4 regions of the Pseudomonas sp. Sample_16 genome follow, and region 2 is predicted to be linked to each of the others. Evidence: predicted binding sites of a transcription regulator. Region 2 holds the regulator's gene; each other region holds the start of a gene.
The links. Region 2 encodes FliA, which starts transcription of late flagellar genes. Its sites were predicted from a motif close to CTAAAGTTTNNNNNNNNNNNGCCGNTAA; they were not measured.
Positions count from the first base shown of each region.

Region 1: flgM (flagellar biosynthesis anti-sigma factor FlgM) is a predicted target of FliA. The motif match lies at 3,777-3,804, and genes of this name have one in related genera.
Region 3: D8U69_RS15050 (methyl-accepting chemotaxis protein) is a predicted target of FliA. The motif match lies at 1,931-1,958, and genes of this name have one in related genera.
Region 4: D8U69_RS24900 (methyl-accepting chemotaxis protein) is a predicted target of FliA. The motif match lies at 1,460-1,487, and genes of this name have one in related genera.

Region 1 covers NZ_RCOB01000023.1:4,853-9,868, reverse strand. The annotation lists gene D8U69_RS03000 (glutamine synthetase family protein) at 1-559, shown strand, start outside; gene D8U69_RS02995 (MFS transporter) at 629-1,993, shown strand; gene D8U69_RS02990 (flagellar brake protein) at 2,059-2,805, opposite strand; gene D8U69_RS02985 (flagellar protein FlgN) at 2,897-3,364, opposite strand; gene flgM (flagellar biosynthesis anti-sigma factor FlgM) at 3,414-3,740, opposite strand; gene flgA (flagellar basal body P-ring formation chaperone FlgA) at 3,899-4,660, opposite strand; gene D8U69_RS02970 (chemotaxis protein CheV) at 4,744-5,016, shown strand, end outside.
Region 2 covers NZ_RCOB01000197.1:110,845-115,860, reverse strand. The annotation lists gene flhA (flagellar biosynthesis protein FlhA) at 1-426, shown strand, start outside; gene flhF (flagellar biosynthesis protein FlhF) at 438-1,763, shown strand; gene fleN (flagellar synthesis regulator FleN) at 1,880-2,710, shown strand; gene fliA (RNA polymerase sigma factor FliA) at 2,707-3,447, shown strand; gene D8U69_RS26365 (chemotaxis response regulator CheY) at 3,614-3,985, shown strand; gene D8U69_RS26360 (protein phosphatase CheZ) at 4,005-4,793, shown strand; gene D8U69_RS26355 (chemotaxis protein CheA) at 4,849-5,016, shown strand, end outside.
Region 3 covers NZ_RCOB01000105.1:7,112-12,127, forward strand. The annotation lists gene D8U69_RS15035 (LysR family transcriptional regulator) at 1-199, opposite strand, end outside; gene D8U69_RS15040 (multidrug/biocide efflux PACE transporter) at 290-727, shown strand; gene D8U69_RS15045 (transporter) at 777-1,799, opposite strand; gene D8U69_RS15050 (methyl-accepting chemotaxis protein) at 2,075-3,700, shown strand; gene D8U69_RS15055 (PepSY domain-containing protein) at 3,785-4,090, opposite strand; gene D8U69_RS15060 (glycerophosphodiester phosphodiesterase) at 4,280-5,016, opposite strand, start outside.
Region 4 covers NZ_RCOB01000189.1:422-5,437, reverse strand. The annotation lists gene D8U69_RS24905 (Na+/H+ antiporter NhaC family protein) at 71-1,387, shown strand; gene D8U69_RS24900 (methyl-accepting chemotaxis protein) at 1,528-3,210, shown strand; gene D8U69_RS24895 (LysR family transcriptional regulator) at 3,347-4,282, opposite strand; gene D8U69_RS24890 (DMT family transporter) at 4,395-4,886, shown strand; gene D8U69_RS24885 (DMT family transporter) at 4,886-5,016, shown strand, end outside.

The sequences.
Region 1 (5,016 bases), on a different contig from region 2:
CGAAATCGACACCGGGCGGAACGTGTTCAGTGATGACGCCGGGCAACCGACGGCGATCTTCCGGCAATTCATTGCCGGGCAACAAGCGGGCATGGCGGATTTCACAGCGTTGTTTGCACCGAACGTCAACTCGTACCAGCGCTTGTGCCATCCTTTTGCATCGCCGAACAATGCTTGCTGGTCCCATGACAACCGGGCAGCGGGTTTGCGCATTCCGGCCAGTTCACCTGCTGCTCGTCGGGTTGAAAACCGCTTGCCCGGAGCTGACGCCAACCCTTATCTGGCGATTGCCGCCAGCCTTGCAGCGGGCTTGCATGGCATTGAACACAAACTCGAGCCGAGCGAGCCGATCCAGGGTGAATTCGAAGTACCGGATAATCTTTCATTGCCGTGTACCTTGCATGCAGCTCTCGAACGTCTGAAGCGTAGTCACTTGGCGAAGGAACTGTTCGGCAAGGAGTTCATCGAAGGCTACATCGCTTCGAAGACCATGGAGTTGACCAGCTTCTTTGATGAAATTACTCCCTGGGAGCGCCGTGTGCTGGCCGCCCAGGCCTGACGTATCGCTGCTGCCGGGCTGTCGTTCTGACCGCCCGGTATTTACTGCAAGGAGCCGCTCGGAACGCCGATGCGCCAAATCTGGAAATCCTTTCGAGCGCTGTATTTCGCCTCGCTGATGATGTTGATCGGCTCAGGCCTGTTGAGTACTTACCTGGCATTGCGCCTGGCTGCCGATCATGTCGACAGCCTTTGGGTCGGTGCGCTGATGGCTGCCAACTATTTCGGCCTGGTGCTGGGCGGCAAGATCGGCCATCGGCTGATTGCCCGGGTCGGACATATTCGAGCCTATTCAGCCTGTGCCGGGATCGTCGGTGCGGCGGTGCTGGGCCATGGTCTGGTCAACTGGCTGCCTGCGTGGCTGTTCCTGCGGGTGATCGTCGGCCTGGGCATGATGTGTCAGTACATGGTGATTGAAAGCTGGCTCAACGAGCAGGCCGAAGCCAAGCAGCGCGGGCTGGTGTTCAGCGGCTACATGATCGCCTCTTACCTTGGGTTGGTGCTCGGTCAGCTGATTCTGGTCATGCACCCGGGGCTCGGGCTTGAGCTGCTGATGCTGGTAGCGTTGTGCTTCACATTGTGTCTTGTGCCGGTGGCTCTGACGCGACGCATTCACCCTGCGCCTTTGCATCCTGCACCGATGGAACCCCGGTTCTTTATCAAACGCGTGCCGCAATCCTTGAGTACGGTACTGGGGGCGGGCTTGATCGTAGGTTCGTTCTACGGTCTGGCCCCGTTGTATGCCTCGCAGCAAGGGTTGTCCACCGAGCAGGTGGGTCTGTTCATGGGTAGCTGCATTTTTGCCGGGTTGTTGGTGCAATGGCCGTTGGGCTGGTTATCCGATCGCTATGACCGGGCGCTGTTGATCCGCAGTTTCGCGTTTTGTCTGGCACTGGCTGCTCTGCCACTGGCGATTTTGCCGCAGGTACCGCTGGAGATTCTGTTTGTCGCCGGTTTTGTCTGTTCGCTGGTGCAGTTCTGCTTGTACCCATTGGCAGTCGCGTTCTCCAATGACCACGTCGAAGGTGATCGCCGGGTGTCCCTGACGGCGATGTTGCTCGTGACCTACGGTGTTGGCGCGAGTATCGGACCCCTGGTTGCAGGCGTGCTGATGAAGCTGTTCGGCAGCCAAATGCTTTATGCATTTTTCAGTTTCTTTGCGCTGGTGCTGGTGTGGCGTATTCGTCCGAAAGCGGTCACCAATTTGCATCAAGTGGAAGATGCGCCGCTGCATCACGTGGCAATGCCGGACAACATGACAAGTTCACCGCTGGTGGCCTGCCTCGATCCGCGTGTTGATGAGCAAGTCGTGCAGGATCAAATGCAGAATCCGATTCCGTCCGAGCCGACGACCGAATCGGTGACACCGGCCGATGCCCCGCCAGAAGATCCGGATGAGGGCAGGGAACAGAGTTTCACTGAAGCCAGGCCTTAACATTCAGCCAAAAAAAACGGGCAGTCACCGCAAGGGGCTGCCCGTTTTTTTATGGGTGTGTCCTGTCAGAAATCGTCTTTGTCGAAGCGCCGTGCTTCGCGTTGCAGCTGATAGACAAAGCGCTCGACTTGCCGTTGCACCAGCCCGCTCATGTTATGGAAGCGTACGCCGGCGAAGGTCGTGGAGATTCTTTCTTCGAAGTGCAGGTAGCGCAGTTCGACCGGCGCAGTCATCTTGCCGAAGGGCAGGGCAGCCGAGAAGCGGTCATAGACCTGGCCCAGTTGCAGGCTCTCTGTGATGTCTCCGTCAAAGCGCAGCTTGCAGCCGGTGGCGGAAATGTCCAGCAGCTTGCCGTTGATGGCCGCCTTGAGTTTTTCACCGTCCAGGTCGACGTTGACCAGTTGTGCCAGCTTCAATGCCGCGCGAAAGGCATTGCGACGCTGGTGGTAGACCACTTCATCAGGCAGAGTGCCGCGGTAGCAACGACCGCCACCGGATTCGTCGATGGTCAGCGGGCCATTGCTTTCCCAGGCGATGCGCACGCCGTCGTGAAAGCCTTCAACCTTGAAGGGTTCGCCAGCCAGCAGAAAGCGTTCGCCGTCACGGGGAATCATTTCGTCCAGGGCAATCATGTTGCTTTCACGGTCGATGTCCACCAGATAGCTCTGGAAGCGCTGGCTGCGCTCATGGAACGTGATGATCAGCGGGTCATGACTTTCTTGCAGTTGGCGCAGGTTGCCGGAGATTTCCAGGGGCGTGCTGAGCACCTTGGGTGGCTGCGGAGCATCTTCCGCATTTAAGGCATTGGACACGGTTAATCAATCTCCAGACAAATTTTGACTACGGCTAGCCAGCATTTTGCCAGCATGTTTCGCGTCTTGATAGAGCGCGCTCATCGACAGGTCAAGCCTGACTGAGCGGACGCGGTTTCACAAGCTTGGAAAATGTTCCGCTGGCATCGTAGAGCGCTGGAGGTTCGCCGCCGGTAAGGATTTTCAGCTGGGTGGCCGTGGCAACCTGCTGGACGACGATCGACTGACCGTTGTTGGCATTGGCGGCCTGGCATTGGGATAGAAGATCGGTGAGGACATCGCTTTGAGAAAGCAATGCTTCGCCAACGCTGGACTGGCTGGCCAATTGCTCAAGGCCGCTACGGTTGGTTGGCAAATTGAGACTGGCGAGAATTTCGCTGCGCTTGCGGCCATGCTGTTCCAGCAGAATGATCAATGCCTGCTTCTGCGCCAGGATGCCTTCAAGCAGGACCATGTCGCGACCATGCAAGGCAAGGGATTCAGTGCGCAGTAACTCCAGCAATTGTTGCGCTGGAGCAAAATCGTCGGTGATCAGTTGCAGTAAATTAGTGTCGTGCATGGCTGGCCTTGGGTTTTAAGCGTCCAAAAGCCTCGCGCCGGCCCGTGGCCTAGCGCTGGGCTTCGAAGTTGAGCAGTTTGCTGGCTACACGGTTGCTGTCGACTTTGTAGCTGCCATCGGCAATCGCTGCTTTCAACTCGGCCACCCGGGCTTTGTCGACAGCGGGCTGATCGCGCAGCGTATCAGTGACCTTTTGCAACTGTTGAGCCTCATTGCTGAGATGTACCGATTCCCCGCTCGTGACGGTGCTGGCCTGTTCGGCCGGGGTATTCAGCGGCGCGGATTTGCCGGCATCGGCGGTTTCCTTGGCAACGCTGGTACGTGTACTGCCCGTGAGTGACGAGGAGCTGTTCAAACGGCTGAAATCGATGACCATGATAAAAAACCTCTGGGAATTTGGACGCTTGCCATGTTTTCGGCCATACCCCGAAAAACTTTAGGCTCATTTGAAAAATGAGCTTGCGCGCGCCAGCGCTTGCCCCGCACAGGACACAGTTTAGGGAACGGCCCCGCTTAGCGCCACAGGCAGACCGCCTACATGGACACCTCGACCTGCCCCGGCGCGATGACTTGCGCCTTGATCACTCGATTGGAATTGAGGTTCTTCACCCTGATTTGTTCGCTCAAGCCACCGTTGGCCAGTGCTTCACCGGGCATGCGCACGCTGAGCGTACCACTGCGGGCGGTAATCACCACCTGATCGCCTTTGCGAATGACTTCTGCCTGTTCGATGTGCACGAGGCTGATGACCTGGTCATTGACCATTGGTCGGGTCAGTCTCTGCCCGATGGCCTGATCCACGGAGGTCAAATAGCCCTGGGTGAGCAGGCTGACATCGCGCTCTCGCAGCGTGATGTCAGCGGGTTCGACAATACCGGCGCGGCGCAGGGGCCGAGTGGTTGTCACAACGTCGCGAAACAGGCGGACTTGAGCGGGTACGAACACTGTCCACGGGGATGAACCCTCGCAGCGAACCTTTACCGTTACCCGACCCAACGGCTTGGCCGGACTCTCCAGCGTGGCTGTCAATTCCTTGTCACACATCGGCATGCGCAGGCGTGGGTCGAGTTGGTTGACCTGGATCTCGTAGCGACCTTCGGTTTGACTGGTTGCCAGATAGTCCTCTACGGTGAACTCAAGAAAGCCCTGAGTGACGCCGATAAGCATGTCAGGCAAGGTAACTGCGTCAGCAAGGGCAGGGCTGCCAGCGTGGCACAGGCAAGCAGCCGCCAACACACCGAGCCATTGGCGGAGCGGTGTGGTCAGGCGTCGGAAAAATGTCGGTTCTGTGTTCATGGAAAGATAAAAAGCAAGCGCCGTGCCGTTTAGAGATGAATGTGCGTCGCAACAACACTTAGCGTTGGTGTAGGAGTCTGGGCATGGCTGGTGTAATGGATTCGGTGAACCAGCGCACGCAACTGGTGGGGCAGAATCGCCTTGAGCTGTTGTTGTTCCGTCTCGACGGCCAGCAGCTTTACGGGATCAACGTGTTCAAGGTTCGGGAGGTGCTGCAATGCCCCCAACTGACGCTGATGCCTAAATCCAGTCCTGTCGTGTGCGGTGTGGCAAATATTCGGGGGGCGACCATTCCGATCCTCGATCTGGCAATGGCGACCGGCTCCGGTGCTTTGAAGGACAAGAACAATCCCTTC
Region 2 (5,016 bases):
GCCATCGCCAACAACGCTTCCAAGAGTCAAGATACCGCCGCCCTGGTGGCTGCGGTGCGTGTCGGCGTTAGCCGCGCAATCGTGCAAAGCATTGTAGGCACTGACTCCGAGCTGCCAGTGATCACGCTGGAGCCAAGGTTGGAACAAATATTGCTCAATAGTCTGCAGAAGGCAGGACAAGGCTCGGAAGAGGGCGTTCTGCTGGAGCCAAGCATGGCTGAAAAGCTGCAACGCTCGCTGATCGATGCGGCGCAGCGCCAGGAGATGCAAGGTCAACCGGTGATTCTGCTGGTGGCCGGTCCGGTTCGCGCGATGCTCTCGCGATTTGGCCGGCTGGCAGTCCCGGGTTTGCACGTGTTGGCTTATCAGGAAATCCCTGACAACAAGCAAGTGACCATCGTTGCGACAGTAGGGCCCAACGGCTGAGGTAGTGGTTTATGCAAGTTAAGCGTTTTTTCGCCGCCGATATGCGTCAGGCCATGAAACTGGTTCGTGATGAACTGGGCGCTGAAGCGGCCATCATCGGCAACCGTCGCATCGCCGGTGGTGTCGAGCTCACGGCTGCCCTGGATTACAAGCTGTCGGCGCTGGCGCCACGCGTGCCGAACATGGAACTCGAAGACGAGCTGCGCAAGACGCAGTCGCGCATCGTCACCGCCCAGGCCGAGCTGAGCCTGCGCAGCGACGGCGAAAGCGACAATGCCACCAATCGCCAGTTGTTCGCCGGGTTGCCCCTCACCGCCGCCGAGCCACTGATCGAGCCGACCTACGCCGAGCCTCGGCGTCCTGCGCCAGCGCCTGCTGCGGCGCCCGCGGTGGACTCCCGGGTATTTGACTCGATGCGTTTTGAGCTCAACAGCCTGCGCGAACTGATGGAAGTACAGCTGGGCTCCCTGGCATGGAATCAGCTGCAAGGCAGCAGCCCGGGCCAGGCCAACCTCTGGCGCCGTCTGCAACGTATCGGTTTGTCCGGGCCGTTGTCCCGCGACTTGCTGGCACTGATCACCGATATTCAAGAACCCCGCCAAGCCTGGCGCATGTTGCTGGCGCATCTGGCGCGGATGATTGCCACGCCGGAAATCGAGCCGCTGGAAGAGGGCGGTGTGATTGCCATGGTCGGCCCTGCCGGCATGGGCAAGACCACCACCCTGGCCAAGCTGGCTGCCCGTTATGTGCTCAAGTACGGCGCGCAGAACATCGCGCTGGTGAGCATGGACAGCTACCGTATCGGTGCCCAGGAACAGCTCAAGACCCTCGGCCGGATTCTCAATGTGTCGGTGACCCACGTCGATCCGGGGCAATCGCTGGCGCAGGCGCTGGAACCTTTGCTGCGCAAGCGTGTGGTGCTGATCGATACCGCCGGCCTTCAAGCCAGCGATCCGGCATTGCGCATGCAGCTCGAAAGCCTGGCCGGTCGTGGCATCAAATCGAAAAATTATCTGGTTCTGGCAACCACCAGCCAGAAACAGGTTCTAACCGCCGCTTATCACAGTTACAAGCGTTGCGGGCTCGCTGGCTGCATCCTGACTAAACTGGATGAAACGGCCAGTCTGGGCGAGGTGTTGAGCCTGGCCATCAGCCATGAGTTGCCGGTAGCCTACCTGACTGATGGCCCGCGGATTCCGGATGATTTGCATCTGCCGCGCCGTCATCAACTGGTCAGCCGTGCCGTGAGCGTGCAAATGCAGGAAGAACCCAGCGAAGAAGCCATGGCTGACATGTTCGCTGATATCTACCACAGCCCCACCAAGCAGGTAGGCTGAGGTAACAATGAATAGTTTTTGTACCTACATCGATGGTCTGCCATGCATTGTTCCGATTGTGAACGCGCAGCCAGTAATGTGGCCTCCGTCTATGCAAGACAAGGTAAAGAAATAACATGGGCAGCATGCATCCCGTACAGGTGATCGCGGTGACCGGCGGCAAAGGTGGCGTCGGGAAGACTAACGTGTCAGTGAACTTGTCCCTGGCTCTAGCTGAGCTCGGCCGGCGCGTCATGCTGCTGGACGCCGATCTGGGGCTGGCGAACGTCGACGTTCTGCTGGGGCTGACACCCAAACGGACCCTGGCCGACGTGATCGAAGGTCGCTGCGAGCTGCGCGACGTCCTGTTGCAGGGCCCCGGCGGCATCCGCATCGTTCCCGCCGCGTCCGGCACCCAGAGCATGGTTCACTTGAGCCCGGCGCAGCACGCCGGCCTGATCCAGGCCTTCAGCGATATCGGCGACAACCTCGACGTACTGGTGATCGACACCGCTGCGGGGATTGGTGACTCGGTAGTCAGTTTTGTCCGTGCCGCCCAGGAAGTGTTGCTGGTGGTCTGCGACGAGCCGACCTCCATTACCGACGCCTACGCCCTGATCAAACTGCTCAACCGTGACTACGGCATGAACCGTTTCCGCGTGCTGGCCAACATGGCCCAGAGCCCGCAGGAAGGGCGCAATCTGTTCGCCAAGTTGACCAAGGTCACGGATCGTTTCCTCGACGTCGCCCTGCAATACGTCGGCGCCGTGCCTTATGACGAAAGCGTGCGCAAGGCCGTGCAAAAACAGCGTGCCGTCTACGAAGCATTCCCGCGCTCCAAGTGCTCGCTGGCGTTCAAGGCAATCGCGCAGAAGGTCGACACCTGGCCGTTGCCCGCCAACCCGCGTGGGCATCTGGAGTTCTTCGTCGAACGCCTCGTGCAACAAACGGCAGGACCCGTGCTATGACAGCCAGCGGCTACAACCTCTACAAGAAATCGGCACGCGATGCGCAGTACGAGCTGATCGAGCGTTACGCGCCGCTGGTCAAACGCATTGCCTATCACTTGCTGGCGCGTCTGCCGGCCAGTGTCCAGGTCGAAGACTTGATCCAGGCCGGGATGATCGGCCTGCTGGAAGTCTCGACCAAATACGACGCCAGCAAAGGCGCGAGTTTCGAGACGTACGCGGGCATCCGCATCCGCGGCGCCATGCTCGATGAAGTGCGCAAGGGTGACTGGGCGCCACGCTCGGTCCACCGCAATACCCGCATGGTCAGCGACGCCATCCGCTCGATTGAAGCGAAAACCGGCCGTGACGCTAAAGATCACGAAGTTGCGGCCGAACTCCAATTGAGTCTCGACGATTATTACGGGATTTTGAACGACACCCTGGGCAGCCGGTTATTCAGTTTCGACGATCTGTTGCAGGACGGCGAACACGAAGGGCTGCACGAGGATGGCGCGAGTGCTCATCTCGAGCCGTCACGCGATCTGGAGGATGAACGCTTCCAGGCAGCGCTGGCGGACGCGATTGCCAATTTGCCGGAGCGCGAGCGACTGGTGTTGGCGCTGTACTACGACGAAGAGTTGAATCTCAAGGAAATCGGTGAGGTCCTGGGGGTCAGCGAATCTCGGGTCAGCCAGTTACATAGCCAGTGCGCGGCCCGTTTAAGGGGGCGTTTGGGAGAGTGGCGAGCGCGCTGAAGGCAGTGTGGGGGCACTGCGACGTGGCTGGTGGGGTGATGAACCGCGCCGGTCTCGCTTCGTTGTACTCCAGACAGTCATCGAGTGCTTTGCCAGATTGATTGAAATGGCGCGTCCAGGTGCTGGGCGCGTTTTAGTCTGCTTGGAGGTCGAATTGGACAAGAACATGAAAATCCTCATCGTTGATGACTTCTCAACGATGCGGCGGATCATAAAAAACCTGTTGCGTGACCTTGGGTTCACCAACACGGTCGAGGCCGACGATGGCACTACCGCCATTCCGGTCCTCAACAGCGGGAGCATCGACTTTCTGGTGACCGACTGGAACATGCCTGGCATGACCGGTATCGATCTGCTGCGTCACGTGCGTGCCGATGAAAAGCTCAAGCACCTGCCGGTGTTGATGGTGACCGCTGAAGCCAAGCGCGAGCAGATCATCGAAGCGGCCCAGGCCGGTGTAAACGGCTATGTGGTCAAACCCTTCACGGCCCAGGCGTTGAAAGAAAAAATCGAGAAGATTTTCGAACGCATCGGTTGAACTGCGCCACGGGGGAGCTATGGGGCATAACGAATCTTCGCAGGGCGATTTTGAATCGACCCTGAAAAAACACGCCGTCGAACTGGTCGCGAGCCTTGAAAAGGGCAGGTTTGGCGATGCTGTGCAATTGATCCATGAGCTCAACCAGACCCGTGACCGCGGCCTGTATCAGGAAGTGGGCAAGCTCACGCGCGAGCTGCATAGCGCGATCGTCAATTTTCAGATTGACCCGCACATGCCGCAAGCCGAAGAGGTGTCACAGATCACCGACGCCACCGAGCGTCTGGGTTATGTGGTCAAGCTGACCGAGGCCGCAGCCAACCGCACCATGGACCTGGTGGAAAACGCCACGCCGCTGGTCAACAGCCTGGCTGACGAAGCCCAGGCCTTGAGCACGGATTGGGGGCGGTTCATGCGTCGCGAAGTCGGGGCTGAAGAGTTCCGCGAACTGGCCCGGCGAGTCGACGGGTTCCTGACGCGCAGCAGCACAGACAACCGTGCCGTGTCGGGAAACCTCAACGATATTCTGCTGGCCCAGGATTATCAGGACCTCACAGGTCAAGTCATCAAGCGTGTGACCCAACTCGTCACCGAAGTCGAGAGCAACCTGCTCAAGCTCGTGCTCATGGCCAGTCAGGTTGACCGTTTTGCGGGCATCGAGCATGACCGTGAAGCAATGCTTGCAGAAAAAGATCCACAAAAACATCTCTCTCAGGGTGAAGGTCCGCAGATTCATGCCGATAAAAGAGAAGACGTTGTGTCCGGTCAGGACGATGTGGACGATTTGTTATCCAGCCTTGGATTCTAGAGTTTCAGGAATTTCAGGTTTTTTGGGTTTTTAGACCTGTAGGAGCACACCATTAATGAGCTTCGGCGCCGATGAAGAGATCCTTCAGGATTTCCTGGTTGAGGCCGGCGAGATTCTAGAGCAACTGTCCGAACAGCTGGTCGAGCTGGAAAGCCGACCGGATGATGCGGATCTGCTCAATGCAATTTTTCGCGGTTTTCACACTGTAAAAGGGGGCGCCGGC
Region 3 (5,016 bases), on a different contig from region 2:
GCAGTACTACTCGTCCGGCGGGCGTCAGGCCGGGTTTGCGGCTGCTGCGGTCGAACAACGTCAGGTTCAGGTCGATTTCGAGGCTGGCGACAGCTGCGCTAATGGTCGACTGACTCCGGCCCAGCTTTCGCGCGGCAGCGGAAAACGAACCTTGGGTGGCGGCTTCGACAAACGCCAGCAGCACTTCATGAGAGGCCATGAACTATCGCCTTGATCGATGGTTATTGATTATGAAGTATCGGTTTGTTGGCAGATCATGGCAACCATCGTTACCCAAGGAGTCCTGGCCATGAGCGCCAACAAATCCATCACTGAACGTATCTTCCAGGCGATCGGTTTCGAACTGCTGGCCATTCTGATCTGTACGCCCTTGCTGGCCTGGATCATGGAAAAGCCGATGCTGGAAATGGGGGCGGTCACCTTGCTGATCGCGGCACTGGCGCTGGCCTGGAACGTGATCTTCAACGGCCTGTTCGACCGGTTGCTCAAGCGTTTTGCCATTGCCCACAACGCCTGGGTCCGTGTGGTGCACGCGCTGCTGTTCGAAGGCGGACTGGTTGCCCTTGGCGTGCCCTTGATCGCGTGGTGGTTGAACGTCAGTCTGTGGCAGGCGTTCCTGCTGGATATCGGCGTACTGCTGTTTTTCCTGCCGTACACCTACCTTTATCACTGGGTGTACGACGTGGTCCGCGAGCGGTTGGTTATCCGCTCTACGTGTAACGCGTAACCTGTAGAGGGGCGATCACCAGCGCGACGCCCCTCTACAGAAGTGGCGCTTAGTAATCCCGCCGTTTGCGGAACGCCCAGCGCCCCGCGATCACGGTAAACGTCGCCACCAGCGCCACCAGAATCCAGAACCTTTCCGGGTCCTGGGAAAGCGGCACTCCGCCGACGTTCATGCCGAAAAAACCGGCAATGATGTTGATCGGCAACGCCAGTACCGTTACCACCGTCAGGGTGAACAGCGTGCGGTTGCTCTGTTCGTTGAGGTTGGCGGCGATTTCTTCCTGCAACAGCTTGATTCGCTCACCCAACGCCGTCAGGTCGTTGATGATCAGTGCGAATTCCTCGGTGGATTTGCGCAGCTCTTTGACGTCCTCCTTTTGCAACCATGGTGGCGGGCGATTGAGCAGGCGCAACAACGATCCCGGTTCCAGCGCCAGCAAGCGTTGCAGACGTACCAGCACGCGACGGTTGGCGCCCAGTTCGGCGCGGTTGGTCGACAGGCGTGACGACAGTAATTCGTCTTCGATCTGATCCACACTCTGGCTGGTCTTGCGCACGATCTGTGTCAGCACTTCGCCCTGATCGCGCAACAGGTGCACCAGCAATTCAAGGGGCGAGCGAAAGCGTTCGCCGGCCTTCACCGAGGAACGCAACTTGTCCACCGAGTGCAGTGGTTGCAGGCGCGCGCTGATGATCAACCGACTGCGCGCGCAGACCCACAGCGTCGAGACGTCCGAGGAGACCATGCTGCTGAGGTTGAACACCACATCGTTGACTACCGCCAGCAACGCCGAGTCGACATGCTCAATGCGCGTCGACCGTGAGCCTTCATGCAAGGCTTCGAAAAACTCACCGGGCAATTCCAGATGGCTTTTCATCCAGCGCTCACACGCAGCATGGGCGAGGTTCAGGTGCAGCCAGAGGAACTGCTCGTCGTCCTCCGGTTGTTGCAGGCAGCGCAAGGGGTTGGCGGAGTCGATTTCCTGACCGCGCTCGCCAGGGCGAAAACTGAAACCGTAAAGCAGGCCGAACAGATCCGGATCGCGATGGCTTTGATCGATGCTGTGGTTCATGAGAGCTCGCAAAGAGAGGCGCCCGTCGCGGGTTTTACAGGTTCACGTGAGCCGCATCATCGCAAGGCTGGATGACGTTTTTGTGACAGTCATACAGCGCAAACGATTGCCGTGCCGGCGGTCGGATTTTACTCAAGAACCGCTCTGGCACGCCGATCACGCTTGAGTTAAGTTGCGCGCCCTTGACCATTCGCCAAGGTCGCAGACAGGGATGTCCGGACACCTTTCACGCCTACCGGGGCGTGTCTCATTCCTGCCATGAGTACTTTCCGATGTTGTTTTTGCAAAAGTCCCTGAGAGCGCAAATTCTCGCCCTGTTGAGCGGCAGTCTTTGCGCGATGTTGCTGATCGCCCTGGCCTGTTTTCACTTTCTCTCCAGCGGCGTGCAGAGTTACACCAACCTGATCGAAGGGCCGCTGCACACTTCACAGTTAATCGATGAGGCCAATTTACAATTCAAGGTGCAGGTGCAGGAGTGGAAAAACGTCCTGCTGCGTGGCAAGCAACCGGCAGACCTGAACAAGTACTGGTCGCAATTCGAAGACCGTCAGCGTGATGTGCAAAATATCCTCGGCGAACTGGCAGGACAGAAGGGCATCGAGACGTCGCTCAAAACCCGCATCGAACGCTTGCGCGACGAGCACCGTCAGTTGGGCGCCGCTTACCAGAAGGGCCGTGATGCCTACATCGCGGCCGGTGCCGACCCGGCGGCGGGCGACGCCGCGGTCAAAGGCGTCGACCGAGCAACCAGCGAGCAGATGAGCGAACTGGTCAGCGAACTGCGCAAGCAGGGTAACGAGCAATCGAAGTTGATCAGCGCCGCAGCAGATCGCACCGTGTGGCTGGGGCTGATCATCATGCTCGCCTCGGGGCTGATGATCGGTTTGCTGAGTCTGTGGCTGGTGAACCGTAAACTGGTCGAGCCGATTCGCCAGTTGATCGAGTATGTGGCACAACTCAGCCAGGGGCGTTTCGCCCAGCGAGTGGCCAGCACCCGTCAGGATGAACTGGGCAAACTGGCGATGGCCGCCAACACCCTGCGTGATTTCCTCGCCGAAACCTTCAGCCGTTTGCAGCGCAGTGCCTCGGACCTGGACAGTGCCAGCGGCGAACTGAATTCGATTGCCACTTTGATGGCTGGCGGCACCAACGAGCAATTCAACCGCACCGATCAAGTGGCCACGGCGATGAACGAAATGTCCGCCACCGCCCAGGAAGTCGCCCGCCATGCCGCCGATGCAGCACGCGCGGCTGATGATGCCGACCAGTCGGCGCAGCAGGGTGAAAAAGTCATGCAGGGCACCATTCACACCATCACGCAAATGCGCGGCGAAATCGCCAACACCGCCACCGTTATTCGCCAACTGGAAACCGACAGCGGACGTATCGGCAAGGTGCTGGAAGTGATCCGCGGCATCGCCGAGCAGACTAACCTGCTGGCCCTCAACGCCGCCATCGAAGCGGCCCGTGCCGGTGAAGCCGGGCGCGGTTTCGCGGTGGTCGCCGATGAAGTACGCAGCCTGGCGCAACGCACGGCGGCGTCGATCATCGAGATCAACCAGATCATTCAAACCGTGCAGACCGGTGCGATCGATGCGGCGCAAGCGATTGAAAGCGGTCAGGCGCGCAGTGATGAAAGCGTCGAGCAAGTCACCCAGGCCGGGGCCATGCTGGAGCGCATCACGCTGGCCGTGGAAGCCATCCGCGACATGAATCGCCAGATCGCCACGGCGGCTGAAGAACAAACGTCGGTGGCGGAGGACATCTCGCGCAACCTCACCGAAATCACCAGCATCGCCAGCACCAACCTGGATAACGTGCAGCGCACGGAAGCGGCGAGCAACAATTTGCACGGCTTGTCGGGAGAATTGAATGAGGTGACGTCACGGCTGAGTGCATAACGAAAAGGCCCGTCAGCCCGAGCAATCATTCAGACGCAAAAAAGCCGCACGATCGTCAAATCGTGCGGCTCTTCGCGGTGTGCATCAGTCGTCTTTTTTGTTCTTCAGGACTTCGCCGGTGGCGGCGTTCAGATCCACGTCCCATTCAACGTTTTTCGCGTCGCGCAACTCGACTTCGTACTCGTAACCGTTGAAGTGGTTATCCAGGTCACTGTCGGTAATTGTCGCACCCGGATGCAGTTTCAGAACGATCTGGTTCAACTCTTCCAGTGGCTTGATCTTGCCTTCCTTGACCAACTGAGGAATCTGGTCGACTGGAACATCAGCCTGGGCCAAACCGGCGGTGAGCATCAGGGCGGCAGCGGTGAACAGAGCAGTCAGCGTCTTCATGAGTTCATTCCTTGTGTGAGCTGTTTAAGTGGGATCAGGTTAACTTTGGTAACTTAATCCACCCTTAAAATTCCCTTTGATGTCTTGCATCAATCACTGTGGGAGGGTGGCTTGCCCGCGATGGGGCCGTCAGCTTCAACATCAACGTTGAATGACTACACGGCTATCTCGGGCAAGCCACGCACAGGTTTAATACCCAATATTCTTCAACAGCTGATCGACACTCGCGGCGGCCGGGCGTTTATAGAACTTCAACAACTCGCTGGCGCGGTTGGTAAAAATGCCGTCGACACCGGCATCCATGACCTTTTGAAAATCCACCGCATCGTCGACGGTATAGACGTGCACCAACAGTCCCTGATCGTGGGTGTACTGGTTCATCCACGGTTGCACCAGGTCCGAGTAACTCTGATCGCCACCTTTGGTCAGTGTCGCGGAAGGACCGGTGCCGATCGCGCCCTGGGCTTTGGCGTAGTCGACCCAGCGCTGGAATTCGGCTTTGTCCTTGGGTGCCTGGCTGGCGTAGTAAGCGGCTTTGTCTTTCTCGCCGGATTCGGCAAACGGCACTTTGGATTTCGGTTCGATGCTGCCTTCGCCCACCCACAGCAGAAGGATTTTCGGTACTTGGGGCATTTCCTTTTGCAGCAGTTCCAGGCTGCTCTTCTCGAACGTTTGCAGGATCACCTTGCCTTTACCCTGACCGACCGCCAGCTCGCTCTTCGCCAGTTTCGATCCGGCCGGGCTCAGCCAGCCGCGGTCATGGAGTTTGTCCTTGAGATCGCGTTCGATGCCGGGAAACTGCTTGGGCTCCTTGGTTTCGATGTACAGGCCTGGCTTGTGCAGCGGGTTGCCCTGGGCGATGTCGATGATCTCATCGAGCGTCAGAATTTTCAGGCCTGCATAGGATGGACGCGCGCGATCGGGGT
Region 4 (5,016 bases), on a different contig from region 2:
ATTCTTTAACCCGCTGGTGGCTCATGCAGGCGCCCGGCTGGACTCTTTTCGCTTGTCTGGAGTAGTGACAATGAATGCAGTAATTGCCGCGGTCGGCGTCATGCTGATACTCAGCCTGTCCCGCGTGCATGTGGTGATCGCGCTGATCGTAGGTGCGCTGGTGGGTGGCTTGACCGGTGGCCTGGGGATCGAGGCGACGCTCAAAGCCTTCAACAGCGGCCTCGGCGGCGGGGCGACCGTGGCGTTGTCCTACGCCTTGCTCGGTGCTTTCGCGGTGGCCATTGCCAAGTCCGGCATGGCCCATGCCCTGGCCGACAAGGCCTTGGCGATGGTCGATCGCCAGCACGCCTCGGGCGGTGGCCAGGTCAAGTGGTTGTTGATCGGGTTGCTCTGGGTCGTGGCCATTGCCTCGCAGAACATCTTGCCGATACATATCGCCTTCATTCCCTTGCTGGTGCCGCCGCTTTTATACGTGCTGACCAAGTTGCAACTCGATCGCCGGTTGATCGCCTGTGTCATTACCTTCGGCCTCATCACCCCGTACATGTTTCTGCCCGTGGGCTTCGGCAACATCTTCCTCAATGAGATCCTGCTGGCCAACGTCGCCCGCAGCGGCGTGGACATCAGCGGCATCAACGTCACCCACGCCATGGGGATTCCGGCGCTGGGCATGCTGGTGGGCTTGCTGATTGCGTTCGTCAGTTACCGCAAGAAGCGTGTCTACGATCTGCAAAAGATCGAGCAAGTCGAACAGGTTGCGGTGCAATACAACCCGTTGAGCCTGATGGTCGCGGGTGCGGCGATTGCGGCGGCCTTCATTATTCAGCTGTTGCTGGACTCGATGATCATCGGTGCGCTGGCCGGATTCCTGATTTTCTCGGTATCGGGCATCGTCAAATGGCGCGACACCGATGACCTGTTCACCGAAGGCATGAAGATGATGGCGATGATCGGCTTCATCATGATCGCCGCTTCCGGGTTTGGCGAAGTGATCAAGGCCACCGGGCAAGTGCAGACACTCGTCGAAACGTCGGCAGCGTGGATCGGCCACAGCAAAGCCATCGGCGCCTTGCTGATGCTGCTGGTGGGATTGCTGGTGACCATGGGCATTGGTTCGTCGTTTTCCACCGTGCCGATCCTGGCGGTGATTTTCGTGCCGTTGTGCGTGCAACTTGGCTTCAGTCCGATCGCCATCGTGTGCATCGTCGGTACGGCCGGTGCCCTCGGTGATGCCGGTTCGCCCGCATCGGACTCGACCCTCGGCCCGACTTCCGGCCTGAACATCGACGGCCAGCACCATCACATCTGGGACACCGTGGTCCCAACCTTCCTGCACTACAACCTGCCGTTGCTGGCGTTTGGCTGGGTGGCCGCGATGGTCCTCTGATTTCACTCATGTAGAAGCCAGGTTTGCCGGCGAAGGCGTCTTTGACATTGCTTTCGCCGGCAAGCCCGGCTCCTACAGTTTTGCCTTGGCGTGCCGTTATAGCCTTTAACCACGCCAACAAAATCAAAAGAGTGAACGTCATGCGCATGAGCCTGAAGGCCAAAGTCCTGTCCCTCGCCGTCCTCCCGGTATTGCTCTTCGCGCTGGTCATCAGCCTGACCACGTTGTTCATCCTGCAAGGCCAGGCCCGCCAAGAGGTCGAGGTCACCCGCGAGCGCCTGCTCAGCGATGCCAAGGCCACCCTGCAAAGTTACGTTGCCGTGGCAATGACCACGATCAAGCCGCTGTACGACGCTGCCGCGCAAGGCGATGACGCAGCGCGGGCGCAGGCGATCAAGTTGCTGTCGAACATCACCTACGGCAAGGACGGCTACTTCTTCGGCTATGACTCCAACACCGTGCGCCTGTTCAAGGCCAAAGATCCGGAAGGCGTAGGCAAAAGCTTCAAGGACAACCGCGACCCCAACGGGGTCTACGTCAATCGTGATCTGGTGAAAGTCGCCCAGGACGGGACGCACTATCTGCAATACAGCTCGCCGTTGCCGGGCAACAATAAGGTGCTGGTGCCCAAGCTCGGTTACACCGAATACCTGCCGAAATGGGACATGGCGGTGGGTACGTCGGTCAACCTCGACGGTATCGAGGCGCAAGTCGCCGTGGTCGAGGCCAAGGTTCAGGAGCGTATGCAAGGCGTGGTGCTGAGTATCGTCGGTGTGGCCGTGGTGGTGCTGTTGCTGATCGCGGCAGCCGGCATGCTGCTGGCCAACACCATTCTGCGGCCATTGAACCTGATGAAAGCCAACCTCGACGACATCGCCGCGGGTGAGGGGGACCTGACCCGTCGCCTGACCATCACCAGCCAGGATGAGCTGGGTCAACTGGCGGGTTCGTTCAACCGCTTCGTCGACAAGATCCATGGCCTGGTGCGCCAGATCACCGAGATGACCTCACAGTTGACCGGGCTGGTGACTCAGGTTTCCGAACAGGCCAACCGTTCCGACCAGGCCATGGAGCGCCAGCGTCACGAGACCGACCAGGTGGCCACGGCGATCAACGAAATGTCCGCCGCTGCCCAGGAAGTGGCCAAGAGTGCGCAAAACGCCGCGGTTGCTGCCCAGCAGACTGATGAAGAAGGACAAGCTGCCAAGCGAGTGGTGGCCGGCAGCATCGTCAAGATTCATGCGTTGGTGGACGACATTCGCAGCAGCGGCGTGTCCCTGGACAGCCTGCAAAAAGACGTGTCGTCGATTGTCAGCGTGCTTGGGGTGATTCGTTCGATCGCCGAGCAGACCAACCTGCTGGCACTCAACGCCGCCATCGAAGCGGCCCGCGCCGGCGAGGCCGGGCGCGGTTTTGCGGTGGTGGCCGACGAGGTACGGGCGCTGGCCAGTCGTACGCAGATCAGCACCCAGGAAATCCAGGGCATGATCGACCGCTTGCAGGCCGGCACCCAATCGGCGGTAGAAGCCATGCGTCGTTCCAGCGAAGCCGGTGACGGCACGTCCGCGCAGGCCAATGAGGCGGGTGCTTCGCTCGATACCATGGCGCAGTTGATCGCCACCATCAATTCGATGAACGCACAGATCGCCAGCGCCGCCGAGGAGCAGACCGCCGTGGCGGAAGAGATCAACCGCAGCGTGCACCAGATCGCGGTGGCGGTGGACAACGTTGCCGATGAAACCCAACTCGGCGCGCAGACTTCGCGCAGTTTGGCCGACCTGGGACAGCGGTTGGGCGGTCTGGTCGGGCAGTTCCGGATCTGATCAGCGATGCTTTTTGTGGCGAGCGAGCTTGCTCGCGCTTGAGTGCGCAGCGTTCACCGCTTTTTTTAAGGCTGCTACGCAGCCAAGCGGGAGCAAGCTCCCTCGCCACAGAAGCGCAACTTTTCCGTCTGAGGGGTCATGACCTGTCCCAATACGGCACTTCGCCAAAGCATTGGACGAAGTAGTCGATCACCGTCCTGACCTTCACCGACAGGCGTCGGCTGCCGGGCCAGAGTATCGCGATCTGCTGCGGCTCCAGGCTGTTGGATACCTGATAGTTGCCCAGCACCGGCACCAGCGTGCCGCTGCGCACCGCCTCGCCAATCAACCATGACGGAAACATCACCAGGCCCAAACCCTGTTCAGCGGCTTGCGTCAGGGTGTCGGCGTGGTTGCCGGTAATTGACCCTTTCACCGAATACGGTACCCACGGCTGTGTACCCTTGCGGAAAAACCAGCGTTGCAGGCCAGCCACGCCTTTGTAGGCCAGGCACTGGTGGTTGGCGAGTTCGTCGGGATGCTCGGGCCTGCCGTGGCGTTCCAGGTAAGCCGGGCTCGCCGCGACCTGAAAGCGCTGCGGCGCCAGCACCCGCGCCTGCATGCTCGAGTCGTGCAGCGAACCGATGCGAAACAGCAGGTCTGCGCCTTCCTGCAACGGTGCGACATAGCTGTCGGTTTGCTGGATATCCAGTTGCAGCTTCGGATAACGCGCGCACAGTTGACCCAGCCAGGGTGACAGGTGCCGCTGACCGAAGACCACCGGCGCATTGATGCGCACCAGTCCGCTCGGTTCGGCTTGTTGTTCCTGCAACGCCTGTTCGGCTTCCTCCAATTGCACCAGCACCCGCCGCGCGTGATCGCCCAGCACTCGGCCAGCTTCGGTAGGCATGACGGCGCGGGTGTGGCGGTAGAGCAATTGCTGGCCGAGGGCCTGTTCGATCAATTGGATCTGGCGGGAAATCGAAGACGGCGCCACGCCTTCGCGGCGGGCGACTTCGGAAAAACTGCCGTGGTCGAGCACCGCGACAAACAGCCGAAGCGCCTTGAAACCCAATTCGTTGAGTCCTTGCATGGTAGATCCTGCTGTGCGAGACGCGCAAAAGTGTTGTCCGAATGCTCCCATTTATCGCACAGCTATGCCAATCGATAATGCACGCCATCATTCCTTTACACAGGTGTTTTCTATGCATGCTTCTGTTGATGATGTGGGGGGAGTACCGGCGCCGGTCGCCAACTCCGGGTTGCGTTTATTACTGCTGCCACTGGTGATACTGGCCGGTATGGGCCTTTCCGTGGAGGCCGGTCTGCTTGGCCCTTTGGGTGTCCAGGTCGGTCATTTGTGGGCGACCCTGAGCATTTTCGGGGTGGGCTCGGCGATTCTGTTTTTCCTGCTGTTGCTCAGTGGCCCGCAAAAGGGGCCGGCCCTGAGCGAACTGCCGCGCTGGCAATTGGTTGGTGGCTTTCTTGGGCCGATCTATGTGGTGGTGTTGACCCTGGCAACCCCGCATATCGGTATTGCGATGACCATGATCGCGATCCTGTCCGGGCAGGTTGGCAAGAGCGTCTTGATCGACCATTTCGGCTGGTTCGGCGCCACGCGAAAAAAAGTTAACGGTGAACGTTGGCTGGCCTTGCTGCTGATTGTTGCGGCACTCGTTCTGATTGCCCGGGGGTAATGATGAGTCTGATTATTTTGTTGGCGGTGGTGGTGGCCGCCGGTGCGGTGTTGAGTGTGCAGGCGGCGATCAATGGGCGTCTGGGCGAAACGGTCGGCGTATTGCGCAGCAGCTTGCTGACCTTTGTAGT